DNA from 3 places in the Paenibacillus sp. FSL R10-2734 genome. Region 3 is predicted to be linked to each of the others. Evidence: riboswitches for the same ligand, from Rfam matches in the RefSeq annotation. Region 3 holds a riboswitch; each other region holds the start of a gene.
What was found. Region 3 has a riboswitch for thiamine pyrophosphate ahead of NSS67_RS00315 (ABC transporter substrate-binding protein). Riboswitches for the same ligand answer to the same signal wherever they lie in the genome.

Region 1: it holds a riboswitch for thiamine pyrophosphate, as region 3 does, so the genes downstream of both, NSS67_RS01265 (ECF transporter S component) here and NSS67_RS00315 (ABC transporter substrate-binding protein) in region 3, are expected to answer to the same signal.
Region 2: it holds a riboswitch for thiamine pyrophosphate, as region 3 does, so the genes downstream of both, NSS67_RS20995 (ABC transporter ATP-binding protein) here and NSS67_RS00315 (ABC transporter substrate-binding protein) in region 3, are expected to answer to the same signal.

The regions. Positions count from the first base shown of each region.
Region 1 covers NZ_CP150170.1:264,540-271,210, reverse strand. Annotated here, with positions in the region: gene hflX (GTPase HflX) at 1-74, opposite strand, end outside; gene NSS67_RS01270 (hypothetical protein) at 560-1,363, shown strand; TPP riboswitch at 1,425-1,536, shown strand; gene NSS67_RS01265 (ECF transporter S component) at 1,646-2,281, shown strand; gene NSS67_RS01260 (ATP-binding cassette domain-containing protein) at 2,278-3,777, shown strand; gene NSS67_RS01255 (energy-coupling factor transporter transmembrane component T) at 3,719-4,510, shown strand; gene NSS67_RS01250 (DEAD/DEAH box helicase) at 4,638-6,671, opposite strand, start outside.
Region 2 covers NZ_CP150170.1:4,802,623-4,809,293, forward strand. Annotated here, with positions in the region: gene NSS67_RS20980 (amino acid ABC transporter ATP-binding protein) at 1-438, opposite strand, end outside; gene NSS67_RS20985 (amino acid ABC transporter permease) at 452-1,120, opposite strand; gene NSS67_RS20990 (amino acid ABC transporter substrate-binding protein) at 1,173-2,009, opposite strand; TPP riboswitch at 2,232-2,335, shown strand; gene NSS67_RS20995 (ABC transporter ATP-binding protein) at 2,604-3,299, shown strand; gene NSS67_RS21000 (ABC transporter permease) at 3,280-4,056, shown strand; gene NSS67_RS21005 (ABC transporter substrate-binding protein) at 4,053-5,087, shown strand; gene thiM (hydroxyethylthiazole kinase) at 5,128-5,922, shown strand; gene thiD (bifunctional hydroxymethylpyrimidine kinase/phosphomethylpyrimidine kinase) at 5,946-6,671, shown strand, end outside.
Region 3 covers NZ_CP150170.1:70,895-77,565, reverse strand. Annotated here, with positions in the region: gene NSS67_RS00330 (ABC transporter ATP-binding protein) at 1-629, opposite strand, end outside; gene NSS67_RS00325 (ABC transporter permease) at 664-1,425, opposite strand; gene NSS67_RS00320 (thiamine-binding protein) at 1,422-1,715, opposite strand; gene NSS67_RS00315 (ABC transporter substrate-binding protein) at 1,980-3,032, opposite strand; TPP riboswitch at 3,194-3,304, opposite strand; gene NSS67_RS00310 (hypothetical protein) at 3,409-4,860, opposite strand; gene NSS67_RS00305 (pyridoxamine 5'-phosphate oxidase family protein) at 5,069-5,488, shown strand; gene NSS67_RS00300 (response regulator transcription factor) at 5,647-6,321, shown strand; gene NSS67_RS00295 (HAMP domain-containing sensor histidine kinase) at 6,318-6,671, shown strand, end outside.

The DNA.
Region 1 (6,671 bases), 190 kb from region 3:
ATCGAATAGTCGAAGTTCGTTTCGTTTTGAAGCTGGACACCGACAATAATTGCTCTTTCTCGTAGTTGTTCCATATATTTATTCATCCTCCAATAGTAAATAGTAAACGCAAAAAAACACAGGTCATCTGCCTGTGCTTACGGTTCGTTAGAGGACGTCAGAACAAATGTGTAAGGAGAATCTCCGTTACGACATTAGGGTCTTCCATAGATATATCGAATTAAACAACGGCTTGGGCGTAGGGGAGCGATTACTTAATCCCTTACGAGTAGCAGTTGGTTTATTGGCTTCTATGGAGTTAAATGGGTAGACCAATCCTGAGTCCTCTGCACATGGGCAGAGCTTTAGCGCTATTCAATTAGCCGCGCAAAGTTCTAACTCGGATAAAGTCTATCACACGTAACCCTCCGTTCATAAAAAGTTAAATCGAGTTTACCACATCCTTTATTTGGTGGCAAATTTGTGTTTATACGCTGTGTAACACTTCTCTATTTTTAATCCAAGAATTCTAAAAAATGATCGCATATCATACATATATAATTTGATATTAATAGGAGGTGTGAAGACATTGCCTGTCCTCTCTACAAACACCATCATTAATTTACCTGTCGACGGTACTCGGCCAATCGATCAAGTTGTGATTAAAGCTGTGAACAATGGATCGGCTGACGCAGTTTGCTATTTAACGGGTTTATCCAATAGCGCTAGTCCGCAGACAGTTTTTATTGAGGAATTGTTTGAACTGCAATATCAGGAGACGTTAAGCAAGACCTACACCATTGTAGAGGAATTATTCCAATTTAATTTTGTATATTCGCAGGAGCAATTGAAGATTCAGGTTTTTCTTGTTGATGTAGAAGGGGTCTGGACAACCATTGATCTTGAAGCATTTCAAGTGAGCCGGATTACCTCGGAAATACGTGATAATGTGTCAGTTACATTGGTTGACTACGCAGCGATCAGTTTTATGAGGAGTCCTGGATTTACTATTCCACAAGGTCTTGCAGCTGAGATTAGACCGGCAGCCTTAGATATTCTATCCAAAAGACCTGTGCGTTATATGGTCGTCGCAGGGGGGACACTTGATGGGGCATTCGAAAATTATCCTACGCCAACAACGGATATTCCCGTCACGGACACGTCGCTGCTGGTGAATTACACCTGCACTACGGTCACGGGTGGAAAGGTGATTATGCAAGGTACAGGATCAGGGATCTCTGGTGCGTATGCGAATTTGGCAGTGAATTTACTTAACGAGCGACTCTCTTATGAGCTTCAGGATGAGCCGATTACTCTGGTGGTTAGCTCTCTCTCGGGTGATGATGATCTCGCAGTCACCTTTAAAATGTCCGAGCAATGGTGAGCGTGCTAGAGAAAATAATATTGCCAAAAGTTTACTTATAATATAAATTATAAGAAGTTGAATCGCAATAAACGGGTGCTTGATGAAGTCAGGCTGAGATAGCGGCCTTATGCCGCTGACCGTCGATCTGATCTGGGTAATGCCAGCGTAGAGACGTTATTGTCGAGCATCCTTTTTTTATCGGTGCCATGCGCTAGCCTACCCTTTTAGGGTAGGCTTTTTTAAATTACTCACATCATGCGAGCGACGAATCCAAGAACATGGAAGGGAAGTTGCTGAAGCATGGAACAAGCTAAGAGAGGACAAAGACAAGGACGGCAAGACAAAGGGACGGGGTCACGGGGATTGAAGCTGACTGATATTCTGGTAACCATCGTGATCGCGGTTGTATTCGGCATCATCTACAAAATCTGGGGACCAATGTACGACGTGGTCAAACCGCTGGGTACCCATGCGGAGCAAATGATATACGGTATGTGGTTCCTTGCCGGGACGTTCGCGTTTCTCGTCATCCGCAAGCCGGGAGTGGCGCTTCTGGCCGAGATTGCGGCGGCTTCCGTTAGCGCGCTATTGGGCAGCGAATGGGGGCTTTCGACCTTGTATTACGGTGCGTTGCAGGGGTTGGGCGCGGAGCTCATATTCGCCATTTTCCTCTACCGCAACGCGAACGTCTGGGTCACGTCGCTGGCCGCTCTCGGAGCGGCGGCTGGTTCGTTGGTGTTGGATTTCGGCTACGGTTACATTGAGTCGTTGTCTGCTTGGAACTATACACTGCTGATCGGATTAAGGGGACTCGGAAGTATCCTCATCGCCGGTATCTTCGCCTTCGGACTTTCCAAAGCACTTGAGCTCACGGGCGTAACCAAAGTGTTGAGGCCGGCGTCCAAGGCGGACTACGACGCATTGACACGGCTATGACGGAGTGTGGAGTCCCTATAGCTGCGGGAGTTAAGAACTTAAAGCTTAAGTTTGCCGGCGAGGACGCCTTGTTGTTCGAGGGACTTTCTCTTTCTTTCCGCCAGGGGGAGAAAACGCTGCTGCTCGGCCCGAGCGGATGTGGGAAATCGACGCTGCTGCAGGTGTTGAGCGGTTTGATTCCTGGTTCGGTCGAAGTTCCGATGATCGCCGAAGAGACGCTTGTTCCCGAGCGATGGGGATACGTATTCCAAGATCCGGATACGCAGTTCTGTATGCCATATGTGGACGAGGAGATGGCCTTCGTTCTCGAGAACATGCGCGTTCCTCGCGAAGAGATGGAGGGTCTGATCCGTCTTTATCTCGCTCAAGTCGGCTTGGATCGTCTTGATATCCATATCGCAATCCAATCGTTATCCCAAGGGATGAAACAGCGGTTAGCCATAGCATCCGTTCTGGCTATGGAACCGGAAGTGATTTTCCTGGACGAACCGACGGCGCTGCTGGATAGCGAAGGTACGGAGCTAATATGGTCTACGATCAGAAACCTATCCGAAGGCATAACTTTGATCGTCATTGAGCATAAGATCGAAGGCGTGATCGACTTTTTCGATCGAATCGTTGTGTTATCCCGGGAAGGAGTAGTTATCGCCGACGGATCACCGACGGAAATCTTTTCAGCTAAGAGGAGAGAGCTACAAGAATACGGAATTTGGTATCCCGGCGTCTGGGAGGACTATCTCGAAAATAAATCTCGGAGGTTGGACTGCATTGCTCGTTATTCAAACGCAAACGATCGGGAAGCTGTCTATCTGGAAATGGATGGGTTTCGCGGCAAACGAGGGAACGGGGCGGTAATTGAAGTCGGGAAGGCAATCGTCGCGCCTGGTCAATGGATCGGTGTCATCGGCCATAACGGAGCGGGCAAGAGCTCTTTGCTGCTCTCGATCATGCGACTGATCAAGACGGAAGGGATATGCAAGATAGAGGGCCGGGAAGCGAAGCATGTTGCACAAGCGGTCGAGCATATCGCGTTCGTTTTTCAAAACCCCGAGTTTCAATTCGTTACGCATTCGGTACGGGAAGAGATCGAGTATTCGCTGTTGCTGGATGGCGTTAATTGCGAGATTCGGCGCGCGAAGGCGGATAAACTAATGGAAGAACTTTATTTAGAGGACGTTGCCTCGCGGCATCCGTATCAGCTGTCGATGGGGCAGAAGAGACGATTAAGCGTCGCGACGGCGATCGTGAGGGGGCAACGCATATTGCTGCTAGACGAGCCGACCTTTGGGTTGGACGCCCGGAATACGTTCTCTTTGCTCGAGAAGTTGGAGCGGCTGCTTTCGGCGGGTGCCTCGATTATTATGGTCACGCATGATGCGCGGATCGTAGAGAATTTCTGCACAGCGTCATGGCGAATCGAAGACGGGAGACTTACCGATGCAATTGACCTTTCCCCACCGGGAAACCTGGCTACACCACGTCAATCCTACGCTTAAGATCGTCCTTTTCTCTCTCTGGTTCGCGGCGATTATTCTCATCCACGATTTTAACGTCATGGTAAACGTAGCCATCGGCTCGTTGCTGCTGCTTCCATGGTCCGGGCACCCATTGCGCAGATTGCTGCTATACGCCTCCCCTTTCTTGCTGATGTTCATGTCCACGTCTACGGGGATGATGTTCTTCGGCAAGGGAGAGACGGAGTGGGTCCGATGGGGATTGGTGATCATTACGGAAGAAAGCTTCTACAGAGGGCTGCACTTAGGGTTCAGGGCGCTGAGCATGGCGGCGGTTGGGCTTCTGTTTGGTCTGACGACGAGGCCGGTCAACCTCTTCTACTCCTTAATGCAGCAGGGGAGATTACCGGCTAAGTATGCTTACAGCTTCTTGGCCGCGATGCGGCTGGTGCCTATTCTCGTAGAAGAATTCCAGACCTTGCGCCACGCTTTGAAAGTCAGGGGAATGCGCAAACGAGGGAAGATATTTAACTTCTACCAGCTGTTGCACCGCTACGCGATCCCTTTGCTTGCCCAAAGCATACGACGCGCCCATAGAATAGCGGTGGCTATGGAAGCGAAGCGGTTTGCCGGGGAGGCCAAGAGAACTTATTATTATGTTTTCGGCTTTACGTACCGCGACGTCCTCTTCACCGTATATGCGTTCAGCGTATTCTGGTTGGCGTTCCTGGTCGGAAGCGAATGGCCTTACGCGGATATTACCGATGTTCGTTAAGCCACCTTTCAGTAATATCAAAAAAGCAGAAACTCCGCTATAAAGAGTTTCTGCTTTTTTACTGGATGAAACCAATGCTTTCGCTACACTATCAAGCGCCATCATGTAATACCTGCAAGCGGTAGGATTAGTCTGTTAAGCCTCGTCGCAATGTAAACAGGTCTTTCAGTGCCTCAGTAGAGAGCTCGGTAATCCAGCCTTCGGAGCTGGAGATGACATTGTCGCTTAGCTGCTGCTTACTCTCCAGCATCTCATCAATCTTTTCTTCGAGCGTCCCGAGGGCGATGAATTTATGCACCTGTACATCACGTGTCTGGCCCATGCGGTAAGCACGGTCAGTCGCCTGATTCTCAACGGCTGGATTCCACCAGCGATCAAAGTGGAATACGTGGTTGGCTGCGGTTAAGTTCAAACCGACACCCCCAGCTTTGAGTGAAAGGATGAATACATTCGGCTGATCAGACGGTGGTGTGTCTGGAAGTTTGGGCCCTTCGTCCGCAGAAGGTGCGGGCGTCTGAAATCGCTCAATCATTCGGTCGCGCGCCTGTTTGGAGGTGCTTCCGTTCAAATAAAGGACAGGCTCTCCGAGCTCCTGCTGTAGAACAGCCTGAAGCATTTTTCCCATACCTACATATTGAGTGAAGATGAGACAGCGCTCATCCTCCTCACGCAGCTCCTTAACCATATCCAGCAATCTTTCGAGTTTGGAAGAACGGTTAATGAGTAGATTGGTATCCAGTTTGTTGTCTGAATCTGTTTCAGGGAGGGCTTCCTTGGTCACAAGCATCGGATGATCACATAGCTGCTTAAGTCCGGTCAAAGCACCAAGAATGGCCCCCTTGCGCTCAATGCCTTCCAGCTTTTGCATGCGTTCCAACAGTCCGTTTACGGTCTGATCATAGAGCGCAGCTTGCTCAGCTGTAAGATGAACATAGGTTTTCATCTCATTTTTATCGGGCAAATCGAGCTGGATGTTAGGATCCTTTTTCTTACGGCGCAGCATGAACGGCTTTACCAGATTCTGTAGGTCCGCTGTACGTTTCTCGTCACGTTCCTTCTCAATGGCATTGCTGAATCGGTCGTTAAAGGATTTGGCGCTGCCCAGATAACCTGGGGTTATAAAATCATAAATGGACCACAGCTCGGATAATCTGTTCTCAATAGGTGTTCCTGTTAGCGCAATTCGGTGCAAAGCTGGGAAGCTGCGCACAGCTGCAGATTGCTTCGTTTGAGCGTTTTTGATATTTTGAGCTTCATCGAGGCAAATCGCCGCCCAAGTGAACTCCTTCAGTAGTTCCTGATCAAGCGCCGCAGTTGCATAAGAGGTGAGTACCACATCCGCTTGCGAAGCTGCGCCATAAAAGAATCCTGCGTCCAGACGGCGACTTCCGTAGTGAAGCATAACGTTTAAAGAAGGCGCGAAGCGCTGCAATTCCTTCTGCCAGTTGCCCAGCACGGAGGTAGGGCAGATGATCAGAGCAGGCCAACCCGGTGGGTCGGTCTGCCGACGGGATGAGCTAGCATCTGTATTCTCTTTGATGTGAAGTAAATATGCGATGAGTTGGACGGTTTTACCTAGTCCCATATCATCGGCTAGACAAGCACCTAAACCGAATTGACGCAGGAAAGTCAGCCAAGCATATCCTTCATGCTGATAGGTGCGCAGCTCTGCCTTGAGTCCTGCGGGCACCGCAGGCTTTGGCCATTGCGAGCGCTGCCCGAGCTGACCGATGAGGCTGATCAAATGCTCGTTTAGCTCTACCTCTAGACGTAGGCGGGCCGCATCCTCTTGAAGCTGCTCTTCCGCAGCTTCAGCGCCTGCTTCCTCCCCGGATCCTAGCAAATGAAGCTGAAGCACGTCTTGGAAGGACAAGCCTTGCGATTTGTCCATTCCGGCCATGGCTCTTTGAATTTGCGCCAGCAGCGTGGGATCGAGCGAGACCCACTTGCCCTTGAAGCGGACGAGCCGTTCTCCTCTTGCGACCAACTCGGCAAATTCAGCTTCGGTGAGATCAGCGTCGCCGATGGAGATTCGCCAATCGAAATCGATGATCGAATCGAGACCGAAGAGCGACTCGCCGCCGCGTTGGTTTTCGCCGGAGCTGATCTTGGCGCGGAGGCGCGGCTTTTTCCGGCTGGCGGCTTCCCACCACGCCGGCAG
Region 2 (6,671 bases), 2.6 Mb from region 3:
CCCCCCAGACAGTTGGTGCGGATAAGCATCCGCTTTGTCAGCCAAGCCTACTTTAGCTAACAATTGGAGAGCACGTTCGCGTGCCTCTTCCTTAGATCGTTTCTGGACAGTTACCTGTCCCTCCATCACGTTACCAAGTGCAGTCATATGCGGGAATAGATTATAGGATTGAAAGACCATCCCTGTTTTTTGACGTAACGCCAAAACAGAATTTTGCGGAATTTTCTTATTATCCGTAAAATTAATTTTAATATCACTGAGCGATAAGCTTCCTTGATCAGGGATTTCAAGCAGATTAAAGCAGCGTAATAGTGTCGTTTTGCCTGAACCCGATGGGCCAATAATAACCAGCACCTTGCCATGCTCCATTTTGAGATCAATGCCTTTTAAGACCTGCAGCTCACCGAAGGATTTATGCAAATTAAGTATTTCAATCATAACTATCTCTCCTTTAGCTCGCAGAGTAACGACTCAGTCGTTTCTCCAAGTAATTTTGCAGTGCTGACAACACAGAGCAGAATAGTAAATAGAACAATCCTGCTTCGCAATAGATCAGCAGTGGCTCGTAGGAGGTGGAAGCAACCTGCTGTGCTGTTCTGAACATCTCCGTATAGGTAATGGTCGCTGCAAGCGATGTGTCTTTAACCAAGCTAATAAAGGAATTCGATAACGGCGGTACAGATACACGAGCAGCTTGTGGCAGAATAATGCGACGCAATGCTTGCGCACGAGTCATCCCAACGGAGAAGGCCGCTTCCCACTGACCTTTATGTATCGACAGGATAGCGGCACGTACGATTTCTGATGAGTAAGCCCCTACACTAAGCGTAAACCCAATAGTCGCGGCAATGAATGGGTCGAGCACAATTCCCACTGCGGGCAAACCATAGAAAATAATAAATAGTTGTACCAACAATGGGGTTCCACGAATGACCCATACATAAAAGCGGGCGATTAGCTTCGGAAGTACCCAAGGGGAGAGACGAGCTAGTGCAGTCAATATCGCTAATATCAGTCCCAGAACAAATGATATCAATGCCAAAGGAATGGTAAAAGCCACCCCGGCTTTTAGCAGGGGTAGCAGTGAATCTAAGAAAATTTGTATTTTGCGGTCATCCATCTTCAGACATCCTTTTTTGGCTCCAAGCTAGTCTAGCTTCTGAAGCCATGTATTATTTTGAAACGTCAGCACCAAAGTACTTCTCAGAAATCTTTAAGTATGTTCCATCGCTCTTCATTTCAACAATTGCATCACTGACAGCCTTTACCAACTCGTCGTTGCCTTTCAGGAACACAGCGGCGCTTTGCGAACCGTCAGGAATCTCATCCACCACTTTAATTTTCGCATCAGGCTTCTGTTTTTTCAGGTCCAGATAAGACAAGCCATCATTTACTGTCGCATCAATGCGGCCTGAGGTCAGCAGGTCCATTGCTTGATTAAAGCCGTCTGTTGCTACGATTTCAGCGCCGTTCTCACGAGCGATATCGGACAGGTTGCTGGTTAGAGATTGACCGGCCTTTTTACCCTTAAGATCTGCGAAAGTCTTGATATCATTATTGTCTTCACTCACAATCAATACCGCTTTAGATACGATGTACGGTTCAGAGAAATCATATTTCACTTTACGGTCTTCATTAATGGATACTTGGTTAAAAATAACATCAAACCGCTTAGCATCCATCCCTGCAAAAATACCATCCCACTGTGTCTCAAAAAATTCAGGTTCAACACCGAGACGCTTCGATACTTCTTCAGCGATTTCCACGTCAAAACCGGTCAGCTTCCCCGAAGCATCATGAAAAGTAAAAGGTGCATAGGTCCCTTCCGTTCCTATCCGCAATTTGCCGCTAGCTTTCACAGCTTCCAGACTGTTTTGCCCATTAGATGCTGCTCCGTCATTAGTTCCAGCTGAAGAGTTCGTAGCAGTATCGGTTTTCGTATTATTACCGCAAGCCGCTACAAGCACCACGGTTAACGCCAATAGGATAGTTAAACTTAGTTTTTTCATTATATAATTCCCCTCTCTTTACCCGGAATTATCCGGTAAATTGTATATTACACTGGCATCTGTTTGCCGTCAATGCTTTTTCCGATAATATACATCGGAATTGTAATATTAGGTAAATCTCTATCCTTATATTACCCATTCTTAGAATAATCCTTCACAAGATCCTCTCTTTACATCTCAGAAAGTTATGGTATATTTATAAACAAATTAAATATGGACCTGTTATTTCACTAGGGGAGTCGGCCGACTGAGACGGAGCTTCAAGCTCCGGACCCTTGGAACCTGATCTGGATCATACCAGCGGAGGGAAGTGGAGCGGAATTTTCATCCCATGCATTTTTAGTGTTACTATGCAGAATGAACTTTTTGACCCATTCATTTCCCACCGGAAATGGATGGGTCTTTATTTGTTTACAATCAATCACAAAACTTAAGCACATGCTTCCGAAGCTAGTTTTGTTTGAGGCTTTTCAGGATGAATCTTCATCCACAAAACTTTTAGGAGGTTAGATCATCACAACAATCCTATCCATTCAGGACCTAGCCTACTCTTTTCCCGAATCTAAACAGCCCCCTGTATTCGCAAACTTAACCATGGATATTAGGCAAGGTGAGTTTGTCGCTGTCATTGGGGCTAGCGGATGCGGGAAAAGCACGCTTTTCAAAACTATAGCAGGCTTGCTCGAACCCACTCATGGGAAAATAATGATTCATACGAGTCCATCTGCCACCACTCGCTTAGGTCAGATCGCTTACATGCCTCAGCAGGATTTGTTGTTGCCCTGGAGAACGGTACTCGACAATTGTCTTTTGCCCTGGGAGGTTAAACCAAGGTTCAGTAAACAACAGACGATCTCTCAAATTCGGGAAATGCTGTCACGCTTCGGTTTAACCGATGTAGAGAAGGCATATCCTCATGAACTATCGGGTGGAATGAAACAGCGAGTCGCATTTCTGCGAACGTTAGTGGCTGGAGACGGCAGCGGTCTAATGCTACTAGATGAGCCATTTGGGGCACTCGACGCTATGACCAAGCGAGAAATCCATCGTTGGCTGTTAGAGCTTTGGGGTGAACTGAGTCAAACGGTGATGCTCATCACCCATGATCTAGAAGAAGCGCTATTGCTCAGTGATCGAATTTACTTAATGTCTGGAGGCGGACGTAGCGGAGTACAGGAGGTCATCGTTGATTTACCTAGGCCAAGACATTACAAGATGAACTATGAACCCCGGTTTATAACACTGCGGGAAGAGTTGGAGCGAAGACTGTATGCAGCCCATACCTTTTAAAAAACATCTAGACAATTATGGCCCCTTCATTCTACTCGTATTATTCATTGTTGCGATCTGGGAGTCAGCTGTTCGCCTTCACTTGATTCCAGCCTTTATCCTCCCTGCACCTTCATCAATATGTATCGCTTTGATTGAGCACAGGCAATTATTAATTGGACAGCATTTATTGGCGACGCTACAGGAAATATTGTTCGGTTTCGTTCTTTCAGTTATCTGTGGTGCACTATTGGGCACCGGAATGTTCTTGTTTCGACCGCTTGAAAAAGCCATCTATCCTTTCCTTATTATCAGTCAGACGATCCCATTAATCGCTCTATCCCCCATTTTTATTATGTGGTTCGGATATACGCTGTGGAGTAAAGTGGCTGCTGTGTTTCTAACTGCTTTTTTTCCAGTCGTAGTGAGTACATATGATGGACTTCGTACAAGTGGACAAGCATACAAGGATTTATTGTTAACCTTGGGTGCAAATCACTGGCAACTACTTGCTAAAACCCAAATTCCGCTAGCGCTGCCCTCTTTTTTCTCAGGATTAAAGCTATCCATTGTGTACTGCGTCATTGGAGCAACCATCGGTGAATGGCTTGGCGGCAGCAAAGGACTCGGTTACTTCAGTAGAAGGATGGCTGGAAATATGCAAAGTGCCGAAATGTTCGCCGCAGTATTTCTTTTATCCGCACTCGGCGTGGTGCTGTTTCTGTTGATAGCTCTGCTCGAATCATTATTTTTAAAGAAAAGAGGCTCTAACCGATGAATCATTTGAACGTCCAAAGAAAATGGCTTATTCCCTTGTGTTTCTTCTGTTCAGTCCTAATCTTAAGCAGCTGCGGAAAAGCTTCCAACATAAATAACCCTTCTGCTAATTCTTCCAATAACGAAAATACGCAAACACACAAGCTGACGATTATGCTCGATTGGTATCCCAATGCCGTTCACTCTTTTCTATATGCCGCTGAGCGCAATGGGTATTTCAAAGAAGAAGGTCTGGACGTAGAGATCCAAATGCCCTCAGACAGCAACGATGCTCTGAAACTTGTGGCAGCGAATAAAATCGATTTAGCACTTAGTTATCAGCCTCAGGTGCTCATGGCACGCGGTGAGAACATTCCAGTCCGCTCGATCGCAGCGATTGTGCGACATCCGCTTAATCATTTAATGGTACCTCAAACTGGAGATATCCATAGTCCCAAAGACCTCACAGGTAAACAGATTGGGTATTCTTCCATCCCTCTTTATGAGGCCATGATTCGTACAATGATCCAGAACGATGGGGGTGACCCAAACACCAGCAAATTAATCGACGTAGGCTTTGACCTTATTCCAGCGATTTCGACCGGCCAAGTAGATGCCATTATGGGTGGTTTCATTAACCACGAACAATTAATCCTAGAAAAAGAAGGTCATCCGGTTCACTCGTTCAATCCCACGGATTACGGTGTACCCGATTATTATGAGCTTGTACTTGTCGCCAGTGATCAGGGATTAAAAAATTCTCAGTCCTCCTTCAAAAAGTTTCTAACCGCCATTACTAAAGGACAGAAATTCGTAGAAGACAATCCGGAAAAAGCGCTAAACCTGCTGCTTGCACATGAAGATGCGACCTCTCCACTCGATCAGCAAATTGAGAAAAAGAGTCTAGAAATTCTACTGCCGCTAATGAATGCGGGAGATCAAGAATTTGGATATCAAGAGCCCGCTTCTTGGGAAGAGGTACGACAGTGGTTATCCGACAATGATTTACTGTCAACTGATATCAAAGCTGAGGACGCTTTTATTAATCTGTAAACTCTAGCTATTTGCTTATAAAACTTGAGGAGGAATTATCATGAGTTATCTATCCAAAGTACGGGAATCCAATCCACTGGTCCACAATATCACTAATATCGTCGTAGCCAATTTCTCAGCCAACGGTCTTTTGGCACTCGGTGCCTCTCCCTTTATGGCGGATGCCCACGAAGAAGTAGTAGATATCGCCGCATTTTCGGCTGCAGTGGTTCTAAATATTGGCACACTGAATGACTATGCTATTCAAGCCATGCTGCTCGCAGGACAATCAGCGAATAAACATGGAGTTCCCTTAGTGCTTGATCCGGTAGGTGCGGGAGCAACTTCCTATCGAACAGCGGTCACACAAAAGCTAGTAAATGAGATGCAAATTACCGCGCTACGTGGGAATGTAGCTGAAGTCGCTAACGTAATCGGTGAGAGCTGGTCTATTAAAGGGGTAGATGCAGGCGAAGGAGATGGCGATGTAGTCGTCTTAGCTGAGACTGCCGCGCGGAAGTTAGGCTGTGTAGTGATCGTCACCGGAAAAGACGATGTGATCACCAATGGAGCTAACACCTACATCGCCAGTAACGGTCATCCTATTCTAACAAAGGTTACTGGAACTGGTTGTTTGCTAAGCGCTGTTGTCGGTGCTTTTCTTGCGGTAAGTGAAGGTGCCTCGCTGGAGGCCGCAGTGGAAGCTCTCTCCTTCTACGGAGTAGCTGCTGAAATCGCTGCCGAGCAAACGGCTGGTCAAGGCCCGGGAAGCTTTCAAATTGAGTTTATAAATCAATTGACATTGGTGACACCCGAAATCTATAAAGAGAAATCCTTAATTAAGCAACTCAGATAACAACACATAAAGGAGTGAATGCAATGATTATTTCTAAAGCTCTAACCATAGCCGGCTCTGATAGCGGCGGTGGTGCTGGTATTCAGGCAGATCTAAAAACGTTTCAAGAGCTCTCTGTATATGGCATGACCGTACTTACAGCTGTGACAGCCCAGAACACGCTAGGTGTTCAAGGCGTATATCCGTTGACACCGGAAGCTATTACTCAGCAGCTCGATTCCATTGGGCTTGATCTGATGCCGGATGCTGTGAAGACGGGGATGCTTTTTAACAGTGAAATCATTCGTATCGTAGCAGAGAAGATTCAGCAATACGGCTGGCGTAATCATGTAGTTGATCCTGTAATGGTTGCTAAAGGCGGGTCCACCCTACTGCAACAAGAAGCTGTCCAATCCTTAATCAGTCATCTACTGCCACTAGCCTTAGTGACGACCCCCAATATTCCCGAGGCTGAAATGATTACAAATAAGAGCATCACTACTATGGATGATCGTCAAGAAGCAGCTAAAATCATTCATGCCATGGGCTCTAAATATGTAGTGCTTAAAGGTGGGCATGATACCTCAACTACGGCTGTTGTAGATCTCTTATATGACGGTTACGAGTTCATCTTTATGGAAAGTCGACGAGTTCAGACCAGACACACGCACGGCACAGGCTGCACCTATTCGGCGGCAGTCACTGCCGAGCTCGCCAAGGGAAACTCGGTTCCTGAGGCTATCCACACAGCTAAAGCATTTATACAAGCG
Region 3 (6,671 bases):
TGGGTGATGAACAATACGGAGCGGCGATTCTCTTCCCACAGTTCAAGTAGCCAGCGCTGCATTTCACTACGAGTTAACGCGTCTAGAGCGCTGAAAGGTTCATCGAGCAGCATCAACTCCTGCGGAGCGAGCAATGCTCTGAGAAAAGCAGCACGCTGCTGCATTCCACCTGACAGCATATGCGGATAAGCTTGTTCGAACCCGCCTAACCCAACCTTGGCGAGCCAATGTCTCGCTTCCTCACGAGCGCCATCCCGTAATATGCCTTTGATCTCACCGGCGAGCAGTACATTGTCTTCAATCGTCCGCCAAGGGAACAGTGCAGGCTGCTGCGGCATATAACTAATTTCACCGCGTTGTCCCGTGACGACCTTGCCGTTCATATGGATCGTTCCCGTATCTGGCTTCACAAGACCGCCGATCATGTGGAATAAGGTGCTTTTTCCGCAACCGGAAGGACCTACAATCGAAACGAACTCTTGCTGTTCTACCTTGAGAGAGACGTTATTCAGCACGTTTGTCTCGAGGCGGCGATGGGAGAAGGACTTGGAGATGCCGCTTACTTCAAGAGCAGGTGGTGCGGTATGAGCTTCAGGTGAGCTTATGACTTCTGTTGTTCTGTGTTGCATTTGCGTCGCTTGAGACATACAGGCATCTTCCTTTCTATGAGTTACGGCGCGGCTTCCAACGGACAAGCCATTTCTCCAGCAGAGCAATAATAGCAAAGAGTACAAGACTAAGGAGCACAATAATTACAATAGCCACAAACATCCGATCCGTACGATAAGCGGATTTCTGGAGGAGCATATAATAGCCAATCCCTTTATCCGCTCCAATCCATTCTGCGACCACGGCTCCCATAACCGCATAGGTGGCGGATATTTTCACACCGGAAAATAGTGCCGGAATAGAAGAGGGGAGCTCTAGTTTCGTGAAGATTTGCCACTTGCTTGCGCCCGCCATTTTCATATAATTCATCATAACCTGATCACTTTGGGACAAGCCGCCCATTGCAGCAACAGCCACCGGGAAGAAGCACACCAGCGTTATCAGTACGATTTTGGGCAAAAGGCCGAAGCCGAACCAGATGATAAGCAGCGGCCCGAGTGCGATGGAGGGAACATTTTGACTCAGAATAATGAGTGGATAAAAAGCCCGTTTAGACCAAGGCAACAGATGTAGAAGTAGAGCGACGATCAAGCCTACAGCCGTACCAATAGGAAAGCCGATTAATGTGAGCCGAAGTGTAGCCATCGTATGAGCCCAGAGACCTGAGGCATTACTGGTGGATTCATGGGCAATGTCCGCAGGACTCGGTAGAATCCAAGGTTCAATGTGAAATAGAGATACAGATAGCTGCCATACGGTTAAAAAGAAGACGACCGCCACAAGGGGCGGCCATATTAGCTTCCAAGTCGATCTCACGGCCGATATTTCTCCGTCAGCTTGTCCATGCTGATTCCGTTAGGATTATGAGCGATTTTGATCTGTGAGATCACGCTTGGACTGCCTGCTTCGATCAGTGCTTCCTGCATTTGACGCACAACCTCCAGCAACTCACTAAGCTCACCTTCCATAGTGGTTTCCAGCGGATTCACCTGATGTTTAACACCGGACTTCTGAATAACCTCAATTGCTTTATCTACGTATGGGATGGAGTCCTCACCGTTAGGAGTCTTAGGAATTACTTGAATGCTTAATAGTGTGTTAGCCAAAATAATCAATCCTCTCATTATTTAATGTAAGTTCAAAAAGCCAACTTTGATAACGAAGTATTTCAAGAAGCGGATTCGACATCGAATCTTGAACGAACTTGGGAAGTCCGGTACTCACGTAGCACATCACTACGCTCCGTTCCTCCTTCCTCAAGTAACGTTCAACCTTCTCGGTTCTGAAAGCCGATTTTTTGAACTCTTATTTAATAGGTAAGTTCAAAAAGCCAACTTTGATAACGAAGTAATTCATTAACTAATAGTACATCACTCCGCGGCCGGTAAAAAATCATTAGTGAATGCACTTGCAGCATCCAGTGGTTTATCCAGCAGCTTCAGATCATACATCCAGTCGCCGTAATTCTGCCAGACCTCGGTTTTTTGCTCACCCCAGCGGGCAGCATCATCCTTGTATTTCGGGCTAAGCCATTTCTGGCTAGCTAGGACAAGCTCGGCATCCAGGTCAGGGACAGCTTTGGATAACGTAGCGGCAGCCTCTTCCGGATGGTCAATCGCATATTGATAGCCTTTCGATGTGGCTTTCAAGAAAGCCTTCACCAAATCTGGATTCTCTGCAATTTGCTTCTCACTCGTCGTCAGCACAGGTGTGTAATAATCAAGCTGAGGCGCGTAATCCTTCAAGTACAGCATATCCAGTGGCTCACCACGCAGCTCGGCTTCAATACCGGTCCATGCGTAGAAGATCCAAGCGAAATCAATATCACGTTTTACGGCTGTAAAATAATCTGCTTCCCCAATGCTGACGAGCTTAACCTTCTTCACATCGCCACCTTCAGGGTCCATGATCGCTTTCATGGCTGCTTCTTCAGCAGGAGAGCCCCATCCGCCGTAGGTTTTACCTTCGAAATCTTTTGGTGATTTAATATGGCGGTCAACTGGAGCGGCGAAACCCGACGTATTATGCTGAATAATGGCTGCAATCGAGACAAGGGGTACGCCTTGTAGACGAGCTAGAGTCAATCCTTCCTGTGCGCTGATGCCAAAGGCAGCTTCGCCAGAGGTAACCATGGTGTCGGAGCCCGCAGCGCCAGGCTGAACTATTTCTACATCCAAACCTTCTTCAGCGTAATAGCCAAGATCCTTGGCTACGTATAGACCGGTGTGGTTCGTGTTCGGTGTCCAGTCGAGTGCAACCTTAACTTTGGTTAGCTCTTTTGGAGCATCGGACCCGGTCGCTGCACCCAACTCCGTAGCAGTTCCTTTGTTTCCGGCTGTATTCCCATTGTTGCTGCCGCATCCGGCAATCGCAAGAATGAGCATACAGGTGAGGCTAAGCATGAGTGCTTTTTTGACTTGCATGTCTTCTTCTCTCCTTTAAGGTTGCCAGATCCCGTCATCCAACATGAACCGTAAAGTGTAGTATGTACATTTCTTCTACATCTTTTGTGATCTACACAAAAAAAAGCGCCCCGAGTGATCGGGACGCTGGCTTGGCGCAAGGTTAGTAAAGGTCACAGGGACCAAAACCAATTGGCGATTCCTACGCTGGCATTATCCAGATCAGGTATAAGGGTCAGTATCTTGTGGGATACAATCTCAGCCGGCCAATTCCAGCACCCCTGGTTCTATGAAGTTAACGGGTATTTCCACGTACATACGGTGTATTATAGACGGCTGTTCTCGGAATGTCTAGTAGTACACTCCTAAATTTTTCAAATCTATACATCCTTTTTCGTTAATCTAGATCGGTATATTTCTTTCGGTAGCGCCTTTTAAGCTCGTTTAATAGCGCACTTACCGTAAGGACTACACTCACTAGAATACCCGTCACGGTTACGAAGAGGGCAAGTAATTCAAATGGGGAATATTCGATCATTTTACTCCATGCTATATTTCCCTTTAGATCGTCAATGACTTGATTCATGCCGTAAATTCCGCTGACCACCGTAAATACAGTGAGAATCATCAGCAGATTATCCCGACGCTTGGACTGAAACTTATCTTGATACTGAAAAAGATCATTCAGGGTCTCTTTCACCTCACCAAACAGGGCATCGTTACCGTAAACTTTGCGTAATTGAAGAAAAATTTCCCGCCCCTGTGACTGCGAAACCAGCTCCAAGAAATAAAACTTTGCCGAGAATTTATTGATTGAGAAGATTAGATTGTCTATTTCCTCATAATCGCGATTAATACGGAGTCTGGAATGCATATTCGCGAGCTTTAGTAGAACGATTTTATGGAAAATACTGAGTAGAAGCCCGTAATAATATTCTCCGTACATTTGGTTGGCTAGTCTAACGGCGATCTTTGGTTCTGCTCGGGTAAGGCAGCAAAAGGTCTGCTCATTCATCATATAATAAGTGTCCGGACCCCAGCGATTATAAGTATGCTCTTTACAATAGTGTTCAATATATTCGGGATCGCTGGCGCTAATAGTAGGGGCACCTTTTAGATCCATTCCGTCTAGCTGAGAAGCACGATAACGGCAATCCACGGTAATCTCTTCTGAGTTCTCCTCATTCTGAAAGCCGTAAAAGGCTTGCACCTGCATTCTTTCATCCACGAAAAAGGGTAACGTCTCGAAGTAAGCCCCATTGATATCCGAATGATCTAAAAAAGGCTCCAGTCTATCCCCCAGATTTCGGAAGACAAAATGCTCCACCAACTCATAGATTTCTTCTCCACAATGGATATAGGTATAGTCGTCCTGTATGAAGGTCTTCTCTAGCGTTCGAAAGCGGTCTGCAAATTCAAGTGCTGTACTATAGGGGATCGATTCCCCCTCAAGCTTGACACGTATGGTCACGAACCCAAGTTGAAAAGGACATATGAATATATCTGTTGAGAGAACTTTGAAATTTATAGTTTGCTGTGGCATCTCCAGTATGCAGTCCAGATTATTTACTCTAGAAAAGCGACGGAAAGAGTCCACATCATTCTGACGTGGAAAAAGGACATGAGCAGCAAATGGCAGATAGGTGCGCTCCATTCTTTCATGGGATACAGAGTAGCCATCTCCATAATAGGCATCCTCCAGCGCTTTATTATCCAGAAAAAAAGTTGTAAATCCATCACCCTGCAATTGTTGGATGAGCTTTTTTGACTCCCCCTTCTTCATGGAGAAAGGGAATATGAACTGCATAAGTGCAGTATGTAATAAAGGCTCAGTGTTGAGCTTGTCCATTATAGTCCATCCTTGTGCTCAGAATTTGCTTACAGGATCACATTACCCTAAAAGGATTGGGTTGATTCAATTGCTTCCCGGCAATCGTATGGATTCAATCTGAACCGTAAGGGTACATTATATTAAGCACCATTGCTATGATAAATCTAAACGGTGAGCTTGGATATATAAACTTTTGTTTAAATGCTTGAAGGGAGAGATTTACGTAATGGATCACAAACAACTAGAGCAATTGATTATTAAGGCTTTGGATGATAACAAGTTCGGTTCCTTTGGAACGATCGAAGGAGGAAATAAGCCAAAAGTACGTTATATGGCAATTTTTCATGAAGGGTTGAAGATTTATTTAGCTACGAATCGTAAGACGCATAAGGTGGAAGAGCTATCTGATAATCCGAATGCCTTTTTATTGCTTGGATATGAGTCAGGTGGAAGCAAAGATGTACTGGAGATTGAAGCAACCGCTGCCGTCTCTAAGGATGAGGGGCTGCGAGCGAAGGTATGGAATAAGGAGCTGGAGCCATGGTTTACAGGACCTGATGACCCTAATTATGTGATTCTCGAACTTACTCCAACGCGTATTGAGTATGTTGGCAGTAATAAAGAGCATGGAGTTTGGAATCCATAAGTCATTTCACAATCATATTTAATGAGTCTGACAGCCATCCTATCTCTCATGAGGGTAGGATGGCTTTTTGTCGTGCATAAGTTCCTGAGTGAACTTCAGAAAACATGTTATAATGACTTCAACTTTTTAGGTAAGCATTCAGGGAGGACTTGAAATACATGACTGTTACTCTGTTATATATTGAAGATGATCGTGAAATCGGCAGCGTCGTGTCTACGGATTTAAGTGAACGGGGGTATAGTGTACGCTGGCTGCGGAGCGGGGAGGGAGCGTCTGAGGAAGCTGCGCCTTGTCAATTGGCTATTCTGGATGTAATGCTTCCGGGCCTGGATGGGTTTACTGTCGGACAACGATTGAAGAAGGCATACCCTAATCTGCCGATCTTGATGCTCTCCGCACGAACCTCGATCGATGACAAACTGCAGGGACTGGAGTTCGCGGATGATTATTTGACAAAGCCTTTTCATCCTGATGAATTGGCAGCCAGGATTGAAGTGCTGCTCAGACGGAATGGAGCCGCTGTTCAGGATTCACTCACGCTTAAGCACCTTGTCGTATATGAAGGGGATAACCGGATTATAAATGCTCAGACTCAGGAAGAAGTCATGCTTACGGGTAAGCAATTTCAGATTTTTTCTTATTTGCTGCGTCATCTCGGCCAGATAATGACGAAGGAGCAGATCTATGAGTCGGTTTGGGGAGAGACCTATCTCGAAGGGGACAAAACTTTAATGGTACATATCCGTTATTTGCGTGAAAAGCTGGAGATTGATCCCGCGAAGCCGGAGATTATTGAAACGGTCCGGGGGATCGGATATCGGGTAAGAGCATGAGGGGAAAAGGACGCATTCGTAAGCTGCGCAGCTCCTCTTTGCTATCGGGATATTTGCTTATTATCGTTTCTGCACTGCTATTTATACCTGTGATCCTTCCGTTATCTTTTGTTCTCTACAATATTGTTAATGAAGTGACTAAAGGTGCTCCACCTGTAGATACCTCTCTGTATTCGAGTGTTTCGGCATTGGAGACCATGTGGCATAAGGAGGCGCTTCAATTGCAAGATGCTCCTTCGGAAGCCATAAATGAACGGCTACAGGAACTGAGTCAGAAATACACTGAGGCTACCATGTTTTGGGTAGATGGGCAGGGGATGACCCAGTTGATTCTTACACCCGATGAAGGG